DNA from 2 places in the Pseudoalteromonas sp. Isolate6 genome. Region 2 is predicted to be linked to the other one. Evidence: predicted binding sites of a transcription regulator. Region 2 holds the regulator's gene; the other holds the start of a gene.

Region 1 (9,331 bases), on a different contig from region 2:
TGTAACTGAGATTGAAAGAGTAAAAAACGTGTACCAAGTGTGTCTCTTAGCCCGGCCTGAGCTAACTCAATTGACGTTGCAAAATCACCACTTTGTAAAGCGACTCTGGCACGCTGCACCGTCGACATTATCCGCATTCTTCGATTTTGAACCAGATAACCCGCATCGTCTAAATCATCTAGAATTTGCTTGGCTTGTAAGTATTCACCAAGCTGTAAATGAGCCCACGAACGTGTGAGTTTTAACTGTGCGATAGTCTCTTGCCGAATACCTGAAATCTCAGGTACGAAAGAAGACTTTAGCGCTAAACGATAAGCTCCCCTATCCATATTCAAGCGCGACTGCCAAAGACTGATATCGGCTTTTATTTGGGCATTATCATCAATTTGCTCAGCCAGCAATGACGCTTTATCCAAATAACGCTGTGCTAACTCATAGCTCTCTAAGTCAATATCAAGGTGAGCAATGGCAAGATATGTGTTTGCTTTTAAAAACTTATTATTATCCGCTTCGGCCAACTGCAACGCTTGTTGGTGTAAGTCTAGACCATCCTCAAACTCACCAAAGTGTTGAACTATACTTCCTTCTAATAATAATGCTTTGATTTGCAAAGGCTTATTACCTTGCGCACGCGCTTGCTCTCGCAGCGCTCTAATCTCCGGTAATAAAGACAAGTCATAATCTTGTTCAGCAGACGTTTGTAGCGCGTTTAAATTGCGCTGTATTTGCTCTGATGGTTCGTAAGCAAAAACACAAAATGTAATTAGAGAGCTCATCATTATGCAAAGCGATACAACGGCTGGTTGCATTAGTTTTCTCCCACCAGCATTTTAGCGTTAGCTACCTGCCAATTCGCCACTTTTTTGTTGATAAAACCGGATTCTGTCAGCGCCCTTCTAATCACACCTCGTCGTTTCAGTATCCTTAACCCACGATTGAGTGCCGCAAATATTTGCTCACCTTCAGGGTGGTTTTTACTGACGACAAAATGTCGAGAGTCTGGTAAGACAACCTTAATATTCTCGATTGGGACATATTCTTTACCCTCAAAATTTAAGGTTAAAGAGTCACTCACGCTAAAGTTAATCAACATGGTATCGACCACATCGCTTTCTACCATTGCTAACATGGTTTCCCATGGGCCAATAAAACTCACCATATGTAAATCGGTATTCATCAAAGCACGCCAATCCACTTCCCATTGCGGATTAGACACAACATTCAACTGTCTTAGCTGCGAAAGCGGCGTTTGTTGCAGTGCGACATTGCGTTTAGTGACGTATAGCCCAGCTTCGTAATCTCCTACTTCAACAATCGGATCTGAGATAAATAGTGAGCCGCGATAGTCCACTATATTTTCATGCCAAACACTGCGAGCAAGGATGAGGCTTTCCCCAGCGATTAGATCAGAAAACTCTAGAATATTCACCGAAGGCTTTGGATTAAATATGACTTTACGTGTTTCACCACCAAGAAACAGGGCCTGCTGTAAAAGCACCATTTCGATGATTTCAATATGAGAACCATTTGTGCTTGGGAAAAAAGAATCTACATCTAAAACGTCACGACCGGCAAGAAAGTCCTCATAACGCTGACTAAAATTTTCGCTACTGATAATATCAACAACCAGCTGATTGCTCCCCCAACCGAGATTGGAAATAAAAAGGAGTGAAAACAACCACTTCATCTTCATTATTGAGCAAAGCCTTATTATTAACCATTATTCAATCCAGTATACTTGAATTTAGCTCACTCTGTTAACTACTAAACAACATATTCTAATGAATTTGGATTTGAAATTTATCAGTCTGCAAATAAACGTTAAAACTCAAAAAAGTGAAGGTAATAAAAAAAGCCTAGCTTAACTCAGCCTTAGATTAAGTTAAGCTAGGCTTCAATTCAGTTATTATGCGGTTTCATATCCTATATTAGGACCAAGCCAACGCTCCGCTTCTTCTAACGACATCCCTTGACGCGCGGCATAGTCTTCTAGCTGATCTTTTTGGATACTCGCAACGGCAAAGTACTTAGAATCTGGATGCGAGAAGTACCAACCCGACACCGCAGCTCCCGGCCACATGGCGTATGAACTAGTCAGCTTCATACCGATACGGTTTTCGACATCTAACAGTTGCCAAATTTTTTGTTTCTCGGTGTGCTCAGGGCACGCTGGATAACCAGGCGCAGGGCGGATCCCTTGATAGTTTTCACGAATAAGCTCTTCATTACTTAGTGCTTCATCCGCAGCAAACCCCCAGTGCACTTTACGCACTTGCTCATGCAGATATTCGGCAAATGCCTCGGCTAAGCGATCTGCAACTGCCTTAACCATAATCTTGTTGTAGTCATCTTGCTTAGCATCAAATGCCTCGGCCAAGTCGTCTTCTTCAAGGCCGCCAGTGACGGCAAATGCGCCGAAATAATCAGGTGTGCCTTTAGGTGCAATATAATCCGACAAACAATAGTTAGGAAAATCGGTTTTCTCGGTTTGCTGGCGCAGCTGACATGACGTAACCAAGACTTCACTTCGTGACTCATCTTTGTAAATCTCAATATCGTCACCCACGCGGTTAGCCGGGAACAAACCAATCACACCAAGTGGCTGCAAACTACCATCTCGCTCTAGTTGATCTAACATGGCATTGGCATCATGAAACAGTTTTTGCGCCTCTTCACCAACCACTTCGTCTTGCAGAATACGTGGATATTTACCAGCCAATGACCAAGTCATAAAAAATGGCGTCCAGTCGATGTAATCGCGCAGAGTTTTGATGCTCACATCTTTAAACTCAGTGATCCCCAACTTACTTGGTACCGGTGGCGTATAGTTTTGCCAATCAAGTTTTACCGCATTATCCCGAGCTCGCGCTAAGGTAACCGGTTTTGAGCGTGGCTTTTTACGCGCTTGTTGCTCTCGCACTTTGACGTATTCATCCGCGGTTTTTGTTAAAAATTCTGGCTTTTGTGTTTTACTTAGCAGGCTAGATACCACACCAACCGCACGACTGGCGTTGTTGACGTAAATCACACCTTTGTCGTACTGGGGTTCAATTTTAACCGCCGTATGCGCTTTCGATGTGGTTGCACCACCAATGAGTAGGGGAATCTCAAAGCCGCGACGCGTCATTTCTTTTGCAACATGCACCATTTCATCAAGGGAAGGCGTAATAAGACCCGACAGGCCAATGACATCAGCGTTTTCGTCAATGGCCGTTTGCAGAATTTTCTCTGCCGGCACCATTACACCCAAGTCCACGACTTCATAGTTATTACATTGCAGTACCACGCCCACAATGTTTTTGCCTATGTCGTGTACATCGCCCTTAACCGTGGCCATGATCACTTTACCGTTACTCGAGCCTTCTTCTTTTTCGGCCTCAATGTAAGGGTCAAGGTAGGCAACCGCACGCTTCATCACTCGAGCAGATTTCACCACTTGAGGCAGGAACATTTTACCCGCGCCAAACAAGTCGCCAACCACGTTCATACCATCCATCAGAGGTCCTTCAATCACTTGAATTGGCTTATCAAACTGTTGCCGACAAGCCTCGGTATCCTCGTCGATAAACTCGGTGATCCCTTTAACTAAGGCGTGCTCCAAGCGTTTTTCAACTGGCCAAGAACGCCACTCTAAATCTTCCTGTTTTTCGGCTTGCGCCATGCCAGAGTATTTAGGTGCGATCTCAACCAATCGTTCGCCAGCACCGGCGTCGGTATTGAGGATCACATCCTCAACGGCATCACGGAGCTCTTTTGGAATATCGTCATACACGGCTAACTGACCGGCATTAACGATCCCCATATCCATACCTGCTTTAATCGCATGGTAAAGAAACACAGAGTGGATCGCTTCACGCACAGGGTTGTTACCACGGAATGAGAAGGATACGTTCGACACGCCCCCTGACACTTTACAATGCGGCAGGTTTTGCTTAATTCTGCGCGTACCCTCGATAAATTCAACGGCGTAGTTATCATGTTCTTCGATACCCGTTGCGACCGCGAAAATATTTGGGTCAAAAATAATGTCTTCTGGCGGAAACCCAAGCTCATCAACCAAGATTTTGTAAGAGCGCTGACAGATCTCAAACTTTCTATCTGCGCTCTCCGCTTGACCAACTTCATCAAACGCCATCACCACCACGGCTGCACCAAAACGTTTGATAATTTTAGCTTGGTGAATAAATGGCGCCTCACCCTCCTTTAAGGAGATTGAGTTTACGATGGCTTTACCTTGAATACATTTCAGGCCCGCTTCAATGACTTCCCATTTAGACGAGTCAACCATGATGGGAACTTTTGAAATATCCGGCTCTGACGCTATCAGATTGAGAAACTTTACCATCGCTGCTTTTGAGTCCAACATGGCTTCATCCATGTTGATATCAATTACCTGAGCACCATTTTCAACTTGCTCTCTGGCAACATCTAATGCAGTTTCGTAATCTTCTTCTAGAATAAGGCGCTTAAATTTTGCCGATCCCGTTACATTGGTACGTTCACCGACATTAGTAAATACTGCGGTTTGTGTCATGGTGAATTCCTAATTTAAGTTACAGGCTTCAAGACCAGCCAAACGCATCCGCACTTCGATGTCAGGCAAGCTACGCGGCTGGGTTTGCTCAAGGCCTCTCGCGAAGGCGCGAATATGCTCAGGTGTGGTCCCACAGCAGCCGCCAACAATATTAATAAACCCTTCTTTACCCCAATCGATAATCTCTTTTGCCATGTCGTCGGCTTCAAGGTCGTATTCACCAAACTCGTTAGGCAGCCCAGCGTTTGGGTGCACCGAAGTAAAGGTCTCACAAACCCGTGACAGCTCTTCTACATATTGTCTTAATAAATCTGGGCCTAGCGCGCAGTTGAGGCCGATAGAGATTGGCTTAATATGGCGAATAGAGTTATAAAACGCCTCTGTGGTTTGCCCTGACAGCGTACGCCCTGACGCGTCGGTTATAGTACCTGAGATCATCACAGGTAATCTCACCCCAGCTTGCTCAAAAGCTTCCTCCACACCATAAGACGCGGCTTTGGCATTCAGGGTATCAAAAATAGTCTCAATCAAAATAAGGTGCGCACCACCTTCAATAAGGGCAAGCGTTGACTCGACATAAGCTGCAACCAACTTGTCGAAAGTGATATTGCGAAAACCAGGGTCGTTTACATCAGGAGAAATCGAACAGGTTTTTGACGTTGGACCAAGTACACCTGCCACATAGCGAGGCTTGCCGGGGTCTTGGGCGGTAAATTCGTCGCACACCGCACGTGCGAGCTTCGCCGATTCGAGATTAATCTCTCGACTCAGGCTTGCCATATCATAATCTTCCATTGAAATAGTGGTGGCATTAAAAGTATTGGTTTCAATGATATCCGCGCCAGCAGCTAGATAATCGCGATGGATCTGTTTGATTATCTCAGGCTGCGTCAAACTTAACAGATCGTTGTTGCCTTTGATAAGGACATGCCAATCTTTGAAGCGCTCACCGCGATAGTCTTGTTCTTCTAATTTGTGCTTTTGGATCATGGTTCCCATTGCACCATCTAAGATCAGAATACGTTGCTGCATTGCTTGCTTAAGCTGCTCTGCTATTTGCTCACCGTTTACGGCTACATTATTCGGCATAATTGTTAGTCCTTACATCTTGGCTAACTAAGTTAATATCATAAGGTGTGGTTTGGTAAACATAGTAGTTTAACCAATTTGAGAATAACAAGAATGCATGGCTTTGCCATGTCTTAGATGGACGTTTGCTGGCGTCATTCTCAGGAAAATAGTTTTCAGGCTGCGGTGCGTTGGCCATTTTTTCACAATCGCGAAGGTATTCTTTTTGTAGCGTATCGGCGTCGTATTCAGGATGACCGGTAATATAGACTTGGCTACCTGAGTGATTTTTAATTAAGTAAGCGCCCACTTTTTCAGAGCCAGCTAATACCACGAGATCTTTACACGCATTAATTTTATCGATGTCGATGTGGCCGTAGCGTGAGTGTGGCACCAAAAACTCATCATCAAAACCACGAGTGAGCGCCCCGTGGTCAAAATAACAGTGATGCTTAAATACGCCGCACAGTTTGTCATTTTTGAGTACTCGCTTTAACCCATAATGGTGATACAAACCGGCATGTGCGGCCCAACAGGAAAACAGGGTTGAAGTAACATGGTGCTCAGCCCAATCAAAAAACGCCTGTAATTCCTGCCAATACACCACATCGTCATATTCAAGATGCGCCAGCGGCGCACCGGTGACGATCAAAGCATCATAGTTTTGCTCTTTCACATCCGAAAAATAGCGGTAAAACATATCTAGATGCTGCTCTGAGTTTTCAGAGCTGCGGTGGGTGTCCAGTCGCAACAAATCAACATTCACCTGCAAAGGGGTATTTGCCAGTAATCGGATAAATTGCACCTCAGTCTCCACCTTATTCGGCATCAAGTTTAATATCGCGAGCCGCATTGGGCGGATCTCTTGCGTTGATGCACGACTTTGTGGCATCACGAACACATTTTCATGACGCAATTGGGCAATGGCTGGGAGTTCGTCGGTGACGGTGATTGGCATGTGCTGCTCCAGACTAATCGAATGGCATTATTATGGACAAAAACTGGAAAATTTCAACCTCTAGATGTATGGACGTCTAAACATTAGTAATAATAATTTGATGCTTCATCTCTCACTGATTATTTCAATTTATGTATACTTGCCATCAAATAAATAAACACAAGAAACTTGATATTTATGATTGGTATTGGCGAAGCGGCAGCGATTGGGGCGGCTGGGGTATGGGCTGGCTCAACTATACTGTATAAACGATTTAGCCATCACCTTAGTCCATTTGAGTTGAACGTCAGCAAAGGCGTCATCGCTTCTGCTTTGATGATCTTCTGTTTGTTCATCGCAGGTGATGCTATGTACCCGACCTTACTCTCGAGCTGGGGCTGGCTGATAGCCAGTGGGGTACTGGGCATAGCGATTGGTGACAGCGCCTACTTTGCCGCGCTTAGAAATATAGGCCCTGCTCGCACTTTGGTAATTGAAAGTCTTGCACCTGCTATCGCGGGGATCTTAAACATTGTACTTCTTGGTGTTTATCTCAGCGCATCCGCTTGGCTCGGCATTGCAGTGACGACTGTTGGTGTGATGCTGGCGATTAAGCCAAGTAGAAGCCAGCCAGTATTAGACAAAAAACATTATCTTTTGGGAGTCTGCTTTGCACTCACGGCTGCCACTTGCCAAGCTGCGGGTATGGTACTGTCCAAAGGTGCGCTAAATAACGAAAGCATTAGTAGTTTGTGGGCGGCACTTATCCGCTTGGGATCCGGCACCTTATTTGTGGCCTTTATTGTTGTTTATTTGAAATCACAATGCCTGTTTAAAGCACTCACGCTTAAACAAATCGACGGTAAAAACTGGTTATTCGTTGCAGTGTTTTTTGGCACTTTTATTGGGCTTTGGCTACAGTTGATTTCCGTTAATCATACTGATCCCGCAATCGCACAAACCATCTTTGCAACGGCACCACTCATGGTGATGACGATTGGACTACTGCGCAGAGAAGCGATTACTAAGTCTATGGTGTTTGGGGGTCTAATTGCTTTGGCTGGGGTATTTTTATTGCTAAAGGGATAGCCAATATGCACACTTAATATGTGTGCATATTGTCCTGAGTTTGGGGTTAATTTGCTACCGAAATAGAAACTGTCGCTGGCGCGCTTATAATATCATAAAGGTTATTACCCTTAATGCGATATTGGAACGAATCCTGACCAACGAACCCAGCTTTAGGTGTATAGGTAATGGAGTAGTCACTGTTAACAGATACTGTACCGTTAGCTGGTGAGCTAAAAATCTCAACACCATAGTAATAGGGTACGCCACTATCGTTATCTTTAACGTATACATCAACAGACTGGCCTGCAAAGGTTTGTGCCAAGTCATCACTCGGATACACATCGTAATTACCACCAAACGCTTGGTCTAAGCTAACTCTGATCTCTCCCCACTCCGATGTTTCTCCAGCGGGATTAACAATGCGAAAAGAAATCGTATCTATCTTTTGGTTACCGTTGTCTTCGCCTGAAAAATAAAGCACCTTACCCTTAAATTTAACCCAACGCCTGTCTAATGTGTTGTATGCAACGGCCTGACCGTATGTAGTGTAAACTTTGTCATAAAAGTCAATTTGATCGTAGCTTTTGCTACTATCCAATTGAATACGTAGCTCACTATTTGGATAATTAGGATCAGTCACGTTGCCATCGGCAAAGATATTAAATTCCTCTTGGATGTTTAACCCAGCATTGTACTCAAATATGGCTTTATCAAGCTGAGGAGCTGCACTCACTAATGGTGCAAATAACGTAACACCGACGCTAAGTGACTTTAGCCACATTGTATTTAACTTCATTTTTATTTCCTTATGGATTGATTTCCAGCTTCTTCAGCTGGGCCTTAATTAGCAACAAGACCATACCAAAAACACATTAAACTAACAATATTAACAAATAGAGACTTGGTTGTTCTGACAAGATTAAACAACAGCAGCTAGACAGGAACAAAATACAAAAAAGCAGTCAACCTGAGATTTATTAAAGGCAAACACGACTTTTTGTTATCACTATATTAATATGTAAAAACAATGTATCTAGACTAATCTTTATGCCTTTGCTTTTAGCTTTACTGCTCGTTGTGTTACCGGCGCAGGGTTCAGAATGCCCAAGTGCTAATAATGCTAACCTCACAAGCCAAATTTTGTCTTGTAAGCAACATCTTGAAACCCTTGAACCCAACAGTGCCCAAGCTTTTGATACACGTCTTGAGCTTGTTAGCTTGTATCGTCGAGCGGGTGACATAAAGCTCAGTAATCAAATACTGGATGAGTTGATGGCATGGAAGTTAACCACACTCCAACGCTTTCAGGTGTTAAGACAAAGTGGTATTAATCGTTACCGCCAGCGCAATTATATTCAAGCGCTGGGGAGCTTCCACGAAGCGCAAGTGCTTGCGGCTAAATTGCAACAAAACGAACTCCTGGGTAAATCGGCCAACGATTTAGCTAATGCTTATCAGGCACTTGGAGATCTAGATACCGCCCTCACTTTATTTTTAGAAAGCTACCAAATAGCGAAAGCAACAAATGACCTGCAGAGACAAGCGATCACGCTTAACAATTTAGGGAATGTGTCAAGGGATATTAATCAGTTGGACGATGCCATTCTCTCATTTCGTCAAGCCCATGCACTCCACCAGCAAGCCGGCGACCAAACTAAAGCGAACCACACCTTGCTAAGCATCGCGGAAGTATTTTACAAAAAGCGCGACTACAAAAAAGC
Region 2 (5,690 bases):
TGTGCTAATTTTCTACATTTCGAGTTCGTTTTAGGGTTTTATTTTTTAAGTTTTAGCCATTTTATTTGTGAAATATTTCTTAAAATTGAGCTTATCTTCTCGGAAAAGTATAGAAAATACCGTGCTAGTGGATAGACCTGATTTTACTTGAATAATGAGTAAAACTCGGTATTGTGTGAATACGGTCGATTAACTATATGTCCTATTGACATACCACGACAGCAAAGCACATAGGCTTGTTGAGTGGTTGAATGTCGTCGCTCATATAGTTAATCGCACTGTGTGTTGCTCTAACCTGCCTGATAGGTTGCCAACATTCAGAATGCGAACGTTTACCACACTCTCACATTAACTTCGTAGGAAAATATCGCGCCATGACAGATTTTCGTCAACAAGCTCTAGATTATCACGAGAAGCCCGTTCCAGGTAAAATCAGTGTTGAACTTACTAAACCTGCCGAGACCGTAAAAGACTTAGCACTTGCATACAGCCCTGGTGTTGCAGAGCCAGTACGTGAAATCGCGGCTGATCCGGCGAATGCATACCGTTACACGGGTAAAGGAAATATGGTTGCGGTGATCAGTAATGGTACGGCGATTCTTGGCTTGGGTAACTTAGGTCCTTTGGCGTCAAAGCCTGTCATGGAAGGTAAGGCGCTATTATTTAAGCGTTTTGCGGGCCTTGATTCAATCGATATTGAAGTTAAGCACAATACCACCGAAGACTTCATCAATACGGTGGCAAATATCGCAGACACGTTTGGCGGTATTAACCTTGAAGATATTAAAGCGCCAGAGTGCTTTGAGATTGAGCGCGCGCTAATCGAGCGTTGTGACGTTCCTGTATTCCATGATGATCAGCACGGGACTGCAATTGTAACCGCTGCGGGTATGCTGAATGCGTTGGAAATCCAAGGTAAAGATATTCACGATGCGATTATTGTGTGTCTTGGCGCGGGTGCAGCCGCTATTGCTTGTATGGAATTATTGATCAAGTGCGGCGCTCAACGTGAGCACATCTACATGCTGGACAGAAAAGGCGTGATCCACACTCGCCGTGATGACCTAAATGAATACAAAGAGCTGTTTGCAAACAACACGGATAAGCGTACGTTACAAGACGTGATTGCAGATGCGGACGTATTTGTTGGTGTTTCTGGCCCAGATTTACTTTCTGCTGAAGATCTAAAGTTAATGGCTGACAAGCCTGTGGTATTTGCTTGTTCTAACCCAGATCCAGAGATCAGCCCTGAAGTTGCACACGGTGCACGTAATGATTTGATCATGGCGACTGGTCGCTCGGACTATCCAAACCAAGTAAATAACGTGCTGTGTTTCCCGTTTATCTTCCGTGGTGCGCTTGATGTACGTGCAACTGCTATCAATGACGAGATGAAGATTGCAGCGGTTGAAGCAATTAGAACGATTGCTAAAGAGCCTGTGCCTGCTGAAGTGTTAAAAGCGGCTGACGTGGATAGCCTTGAGTTTGGTTCTGAGTATATTATTCCAAAACCAATGGACCCACGTTTGTTACCTCGTATTGCAAAAGCGGTAGCGGCAGCTGCAATTGAATCAGGCGTGGCACAAATCGACATGCCAGCTGGATATATGGAATAATACCAATGGTATTATCCAAATGAAAAAAGCCTCGGTCGAGGCTTTTTTTGTGTCTGTATTCCAGCGCGAGAGAGTTTTTATCACTCTTCGTTTATTTCTGGGATCTCCAAGCCTCGTTCTTCCATTATTTGTCTTACTTCTAACGGAATACGCTCTGGATTATCTTTTCTCAAGTCTTCATCGCTCGGCAGTGGCTGACCTGTGAAGGCATGTAGAAACGCCTCACATAAAAGCTCACTGTTCGTGGCATGACGTAAGTTATTCACTTGGCGACGTGTACGCTCATCAGTTAGCACTTTGAGTACATTCAGAGGTATGCTCACCGTGATCTTTTTTACTTGCTCTGCTTTCTTACCGTGTTCTGCATATGGGTGAATATACTCACCGTTCCATTTTGCCATAATTGTGTACTTGCCTCAGTTACATCAATGCCAATATGACTGGGTTCTGGTCTACATTATTCACCAACCGCATGAATATAGGGATAACTTTACGAATTAAAGATAAATCCTAAACCCAAATAGATGAATAAACTAATCCGCCATAGCGAGATAGAAGAATCTCTGCCATAGTTTTCAATAACTCAGTCGTATTAGCAACGCCTAGAGTGGCGAAATTTTATCGGTTTAAAAAAGATAGTCAAATACTAGTTATTTAGCCATTTAGCGGTATAAATGTTTTGACTTCTAGTTTCTGTTGCTCTAACCTTTTAGACGTCTAAACATCCAACTATCTAGGTGACCTTATGAGTCAAGTTAACAAATCGACGGTTGCAGTGCGTCACGGTATAGAAGCTGATAAAGCACATGGAGCAGTAGTACCACCGCTTTACCTTTCTACCACCTATTCTTTTGCCGATTTTGATACCAAACGCGACTACGATTATGGCCGCAGTGGTAACTTTAATCGTGATGTGCTGGCACAGGCACTTACCGAACTTGAAGGCGGTGCTCGTGGCATTATTACCGCGACTGGCATGGCTGCCGTTCACCTAGTAACGCAACTGCTTAACCATGACGATACGCTGGTTATTCCACATGACTGTTATGGTGGTAGCTATCGCTTGTTTACATCGCTTGCAAAGCGTGGATTGCTCAAATTAGCCGTCTTGGATCTTACGCAACCAGAAAGTCTTGCACAGCTGCAGCAGATCAAACCTAAATTAGTTTGGATTGAAACACCCAGTAACCCCATATTAAGGCTCACGGATATAGAAGCTGTCGTAAACGCAGCGCGCTCCATAGGGGCTTTGGTTGCCGCTGACAACACCTTCTTGTCTCCTGCATTACAAAACCCTATTGCTTTTGGCGTGGATGTCGTCGTGCATTCAACCACTAAATATATCAATGGTCATTCTGATGTCGTGGGGGGCGCGGTGATCGCGCGTACACAGGAGTTGGGTGATGAGTTAGCTTGGTGGGCGAATAATATCGGTATTACAGGTGCACCTTTTGATAGTTACCTTACTCTACGTGGACTGCGCACCTTAAACGTGCGTTTACGCCAGCATCAAGAAAATGCTCAGCTGATTGCGGAGTATTTAGAAAAGTCGCCGTATGTTAGCCAAGTTTATTACCCTGGCCTTGAATCGCATCCTCAACACGAACTTGCGAAAAAACAACAGCTCGGCTTTGGTGGTATGGTGAGCTTTGATATCAAAGGCGATCTGCAAACATCAGCGAAGTTCTTAACGTCTCTAACGCACTTTTCATTGGCTGAATCTTTAGGTGGGGTTGAGAGTCTAATTTGCCATCCAGCGACGATGACACACGCAGGAATGGAGCCGCAAGCACGTTTAGAAGCGGGAGTGGGCGATACGTTAATTCGTATTTCTGTGGGCATTGAAGATGCACAGGATCTCATTGCAGATCTGGAGTCAGGATTTGCATGTATTGATGAAAGTCAGGCGAGTGATGATGCTAAGTCATTCAAATTAACGCCTGCGCATACAGTAGCGTTGTGGTGAGTAAATGGCAAAAGTAGTACATAAGTTTGGTGGTTCGAGTTTAAGCTCGCCAGAGCGTTATCAGGCGGTTGCCAAGATAGTGTTAGAGCAATGTCAGCTAGGTGACAGTGTTGTGGTTTCTGCTGCAGGAAAAACAACGAATACCCTAGTGAAATTATGGCAAAGCTTTGAGCAGCAAGATGTTCGCGCATTCAACGATGTTTTATTACAAGTTGAAAATCATCAACGTGAATTAATTGATGCCTTGTTTGTAGGTGAACAACACAGTGTGTTACTCAAACAGCTTGTCAATGAGCTGCAAGCAATCGCTTCAGGGCGAGAAGAACAACAGCTTCACTACGCGAGTTTACTTGCACATGGAGAGCTATGGTCGGCTCGTATATTAGCAAACTACCTAAGCTCTCAGGGTGTTGAAGCCAAAGCTATCGACGCTCGTACGTTATTTGTACAACAAGAGGGAGTGTTACTCCACGCCCATAACAAAGAAGCGTGCTATCGCGCTATTGATGATCACGCTATCTATATCGTTACCGGTTTTATTGCTGCAAATGCACAAGGGGAAACGGTGACTTTAGGCCGGAATGGCAGTGACTATAGCGCAACTTTGTTGGCAAGTTATCTTGATGCGGCTCAAGTATCAATTTGGACGGATACAACTGGTGTATTCAGCACTGATCCACGTAAAGTCGCCAATGCCATAAAATACACTAAGGTATGCCGTGGCCAAGCTGAATTACTCGCACGATTAGGTAATCCGGTATTACATGCAAAAACGCTGTCTCCACTTAAAGATACCGATATAAAACTACAAGTTCGTAGCAGCTTTGATGCCGATGCACTTGGCACTGAGATAGTAAAGGCAGGCTATAGCAAAGAGAAGCGCTTTATTACCACTTTTGGACAACTTGACCTGTTACGCGTCGAGCAGCTAAAAAGTGGTGAAGTAAAACAGCTAAGCCAGCTTATCCAGCATAGCATTCATCATTTTGTTAAAGGTGGAGAGGCACACTTACTGGTGCCATCTGAGTTTAGCCATGTTGTGATCAAAGCGCTGGATTCGCGAGCCAATATTATTGAGTCGCAAGTACAAGGCTTTGCTATTGTTGCCCCAAGTCAGGATGTTGCTGGGTTACATCAGCAGGCTCTGGAGCTATTGGATGAACATGCGATTGTCACCCGTTTTGTACTGCAAGAGCGTCATTACAGCTTAGTGTTAACCGATCAAGCAATTGATAGTGATCTACTTGCTATATTGCATGAGCGTTTGGTCAATAAAGGCAGAGAGCTTGCTGTGATTGTGGCGGGTGTTGGCAATGTGGGTGAAGTGTTTATCGAACAATGCAAAAACCAAGTCGCTAAGCTGAGTGAGCACTTTGATCTTAAGTTGGTTGGCTTACTGCGTTCTAAGCAAATGTTGTTCTGTCCAAGCGGGTTGAATTTAGCATCATGGCAACAGCAGTGGCAAAATGAGGCTATTGAATACAATGAAGCAGAGCTATTCACTCGTATTAAAGAGCTAGATTACGAGCATAAAGTGGTGGTCGATATTACTGCGAGCGAGCGCTTCAGCGAGTTGTATCCACAGTTTGTTGAACATGACTGCCATTTGATCAGCGCCAATAAATATGCCGGCACGGCACAACAAGGTTGGTACTCAAAGCTGCGTCAGCAGTTACAAGAGCGTAACCTGTTATGGCGTTACAACACCAGTGTTGGCGCAGGTCTTCCCATTAACTTTGCATTGGCTGATCTGCAAAATAGTGGTGATGAAGTAGTGAGAATTGAAGGCGTCTTTTCCGGCACTTTATCTTGGCTTTGTAGTCGCTATGATGGTTCTGAAGCATTTTCTGAGCTAGTGCTTGGGGCGCAAGAACTTGGTTTTACTGAGCCTGATCCGAGAGAAGATCTATCTGGCCGAGATATGCAGCGTAAGCTTTTGATCTTAGCACGAGAGTTAGGCATTGAACTTGAGCTTGACGATATTGAATTAGAGGCATTAATGCCTGAGTCCTTGAGTGTGGGTACATGGCAAACGTTTTTAGAAAATCGCCAGCAACTCGATGACTTTTATGCGACACACTATGCAAAGGCCACTGCGAATGACGCTG

What was found. Region 2 encodes MetJ, which represses methionine synthesis genes. Its sites were predicted from a motif close to TAGACGTCTAGACGTCTA; they were not measured.
Region 1: metA (homoserine O-succinyltransferase) is a predicted target of MetJ. The motif match lies at 6,622-6,639, and genes of this name have one in related genera.

What each region holds. Positions count from the first base shown of each region.
Region 1 is NZ_JAKEVK010000045.1:7,124-16,454, forward strand. It holds gene L1D50_RS08935 (GGDEF domain-containing protein) at 1-809, opposite strand, end outside; gene L1D50_RS08940 (hypothetical protein) at 809-1,693, opposite strand; gene metH (methionine synthase) at 1,907-4,534, opposite strand; gene L1D50_RS08950 (homocysteine S-methyltransferase family protein) at 4,544-5,623, opposite strand; gene metA (homoserine O-succinyltransferase) at 5,613-6,560, opposite strand; gene L1D50_RS08960 (DMT family transporter) at 6,738-7,628, shown strand; gene L1D50_RS08965 (Ig-like domain-containing protein) at 7,675-8,406, opposite strand; gene L1D50_RS08970 (tetratricopeptide repeat protein) at 8,658-9,331, shown strand, end outside.
Region 2 is NZ_JAKEVK010000246.1:66-5,755, forward strand. It holds gene L1D50_RS20695 (malic enzyme-like NAD(P)-binding protein) at 375-1,616, shown strand; gene metJ (met regulon transcriptional regulator MetJ) at 1,697-2,017, opposite strand; gene metB (cystathionine gamma-synthase) at 2,362-3,582, shown strand; gene metL (bifunctional aspartate kinase/homoserine dehydrogenase II) at 3,587-5,690, shown strand, end outside.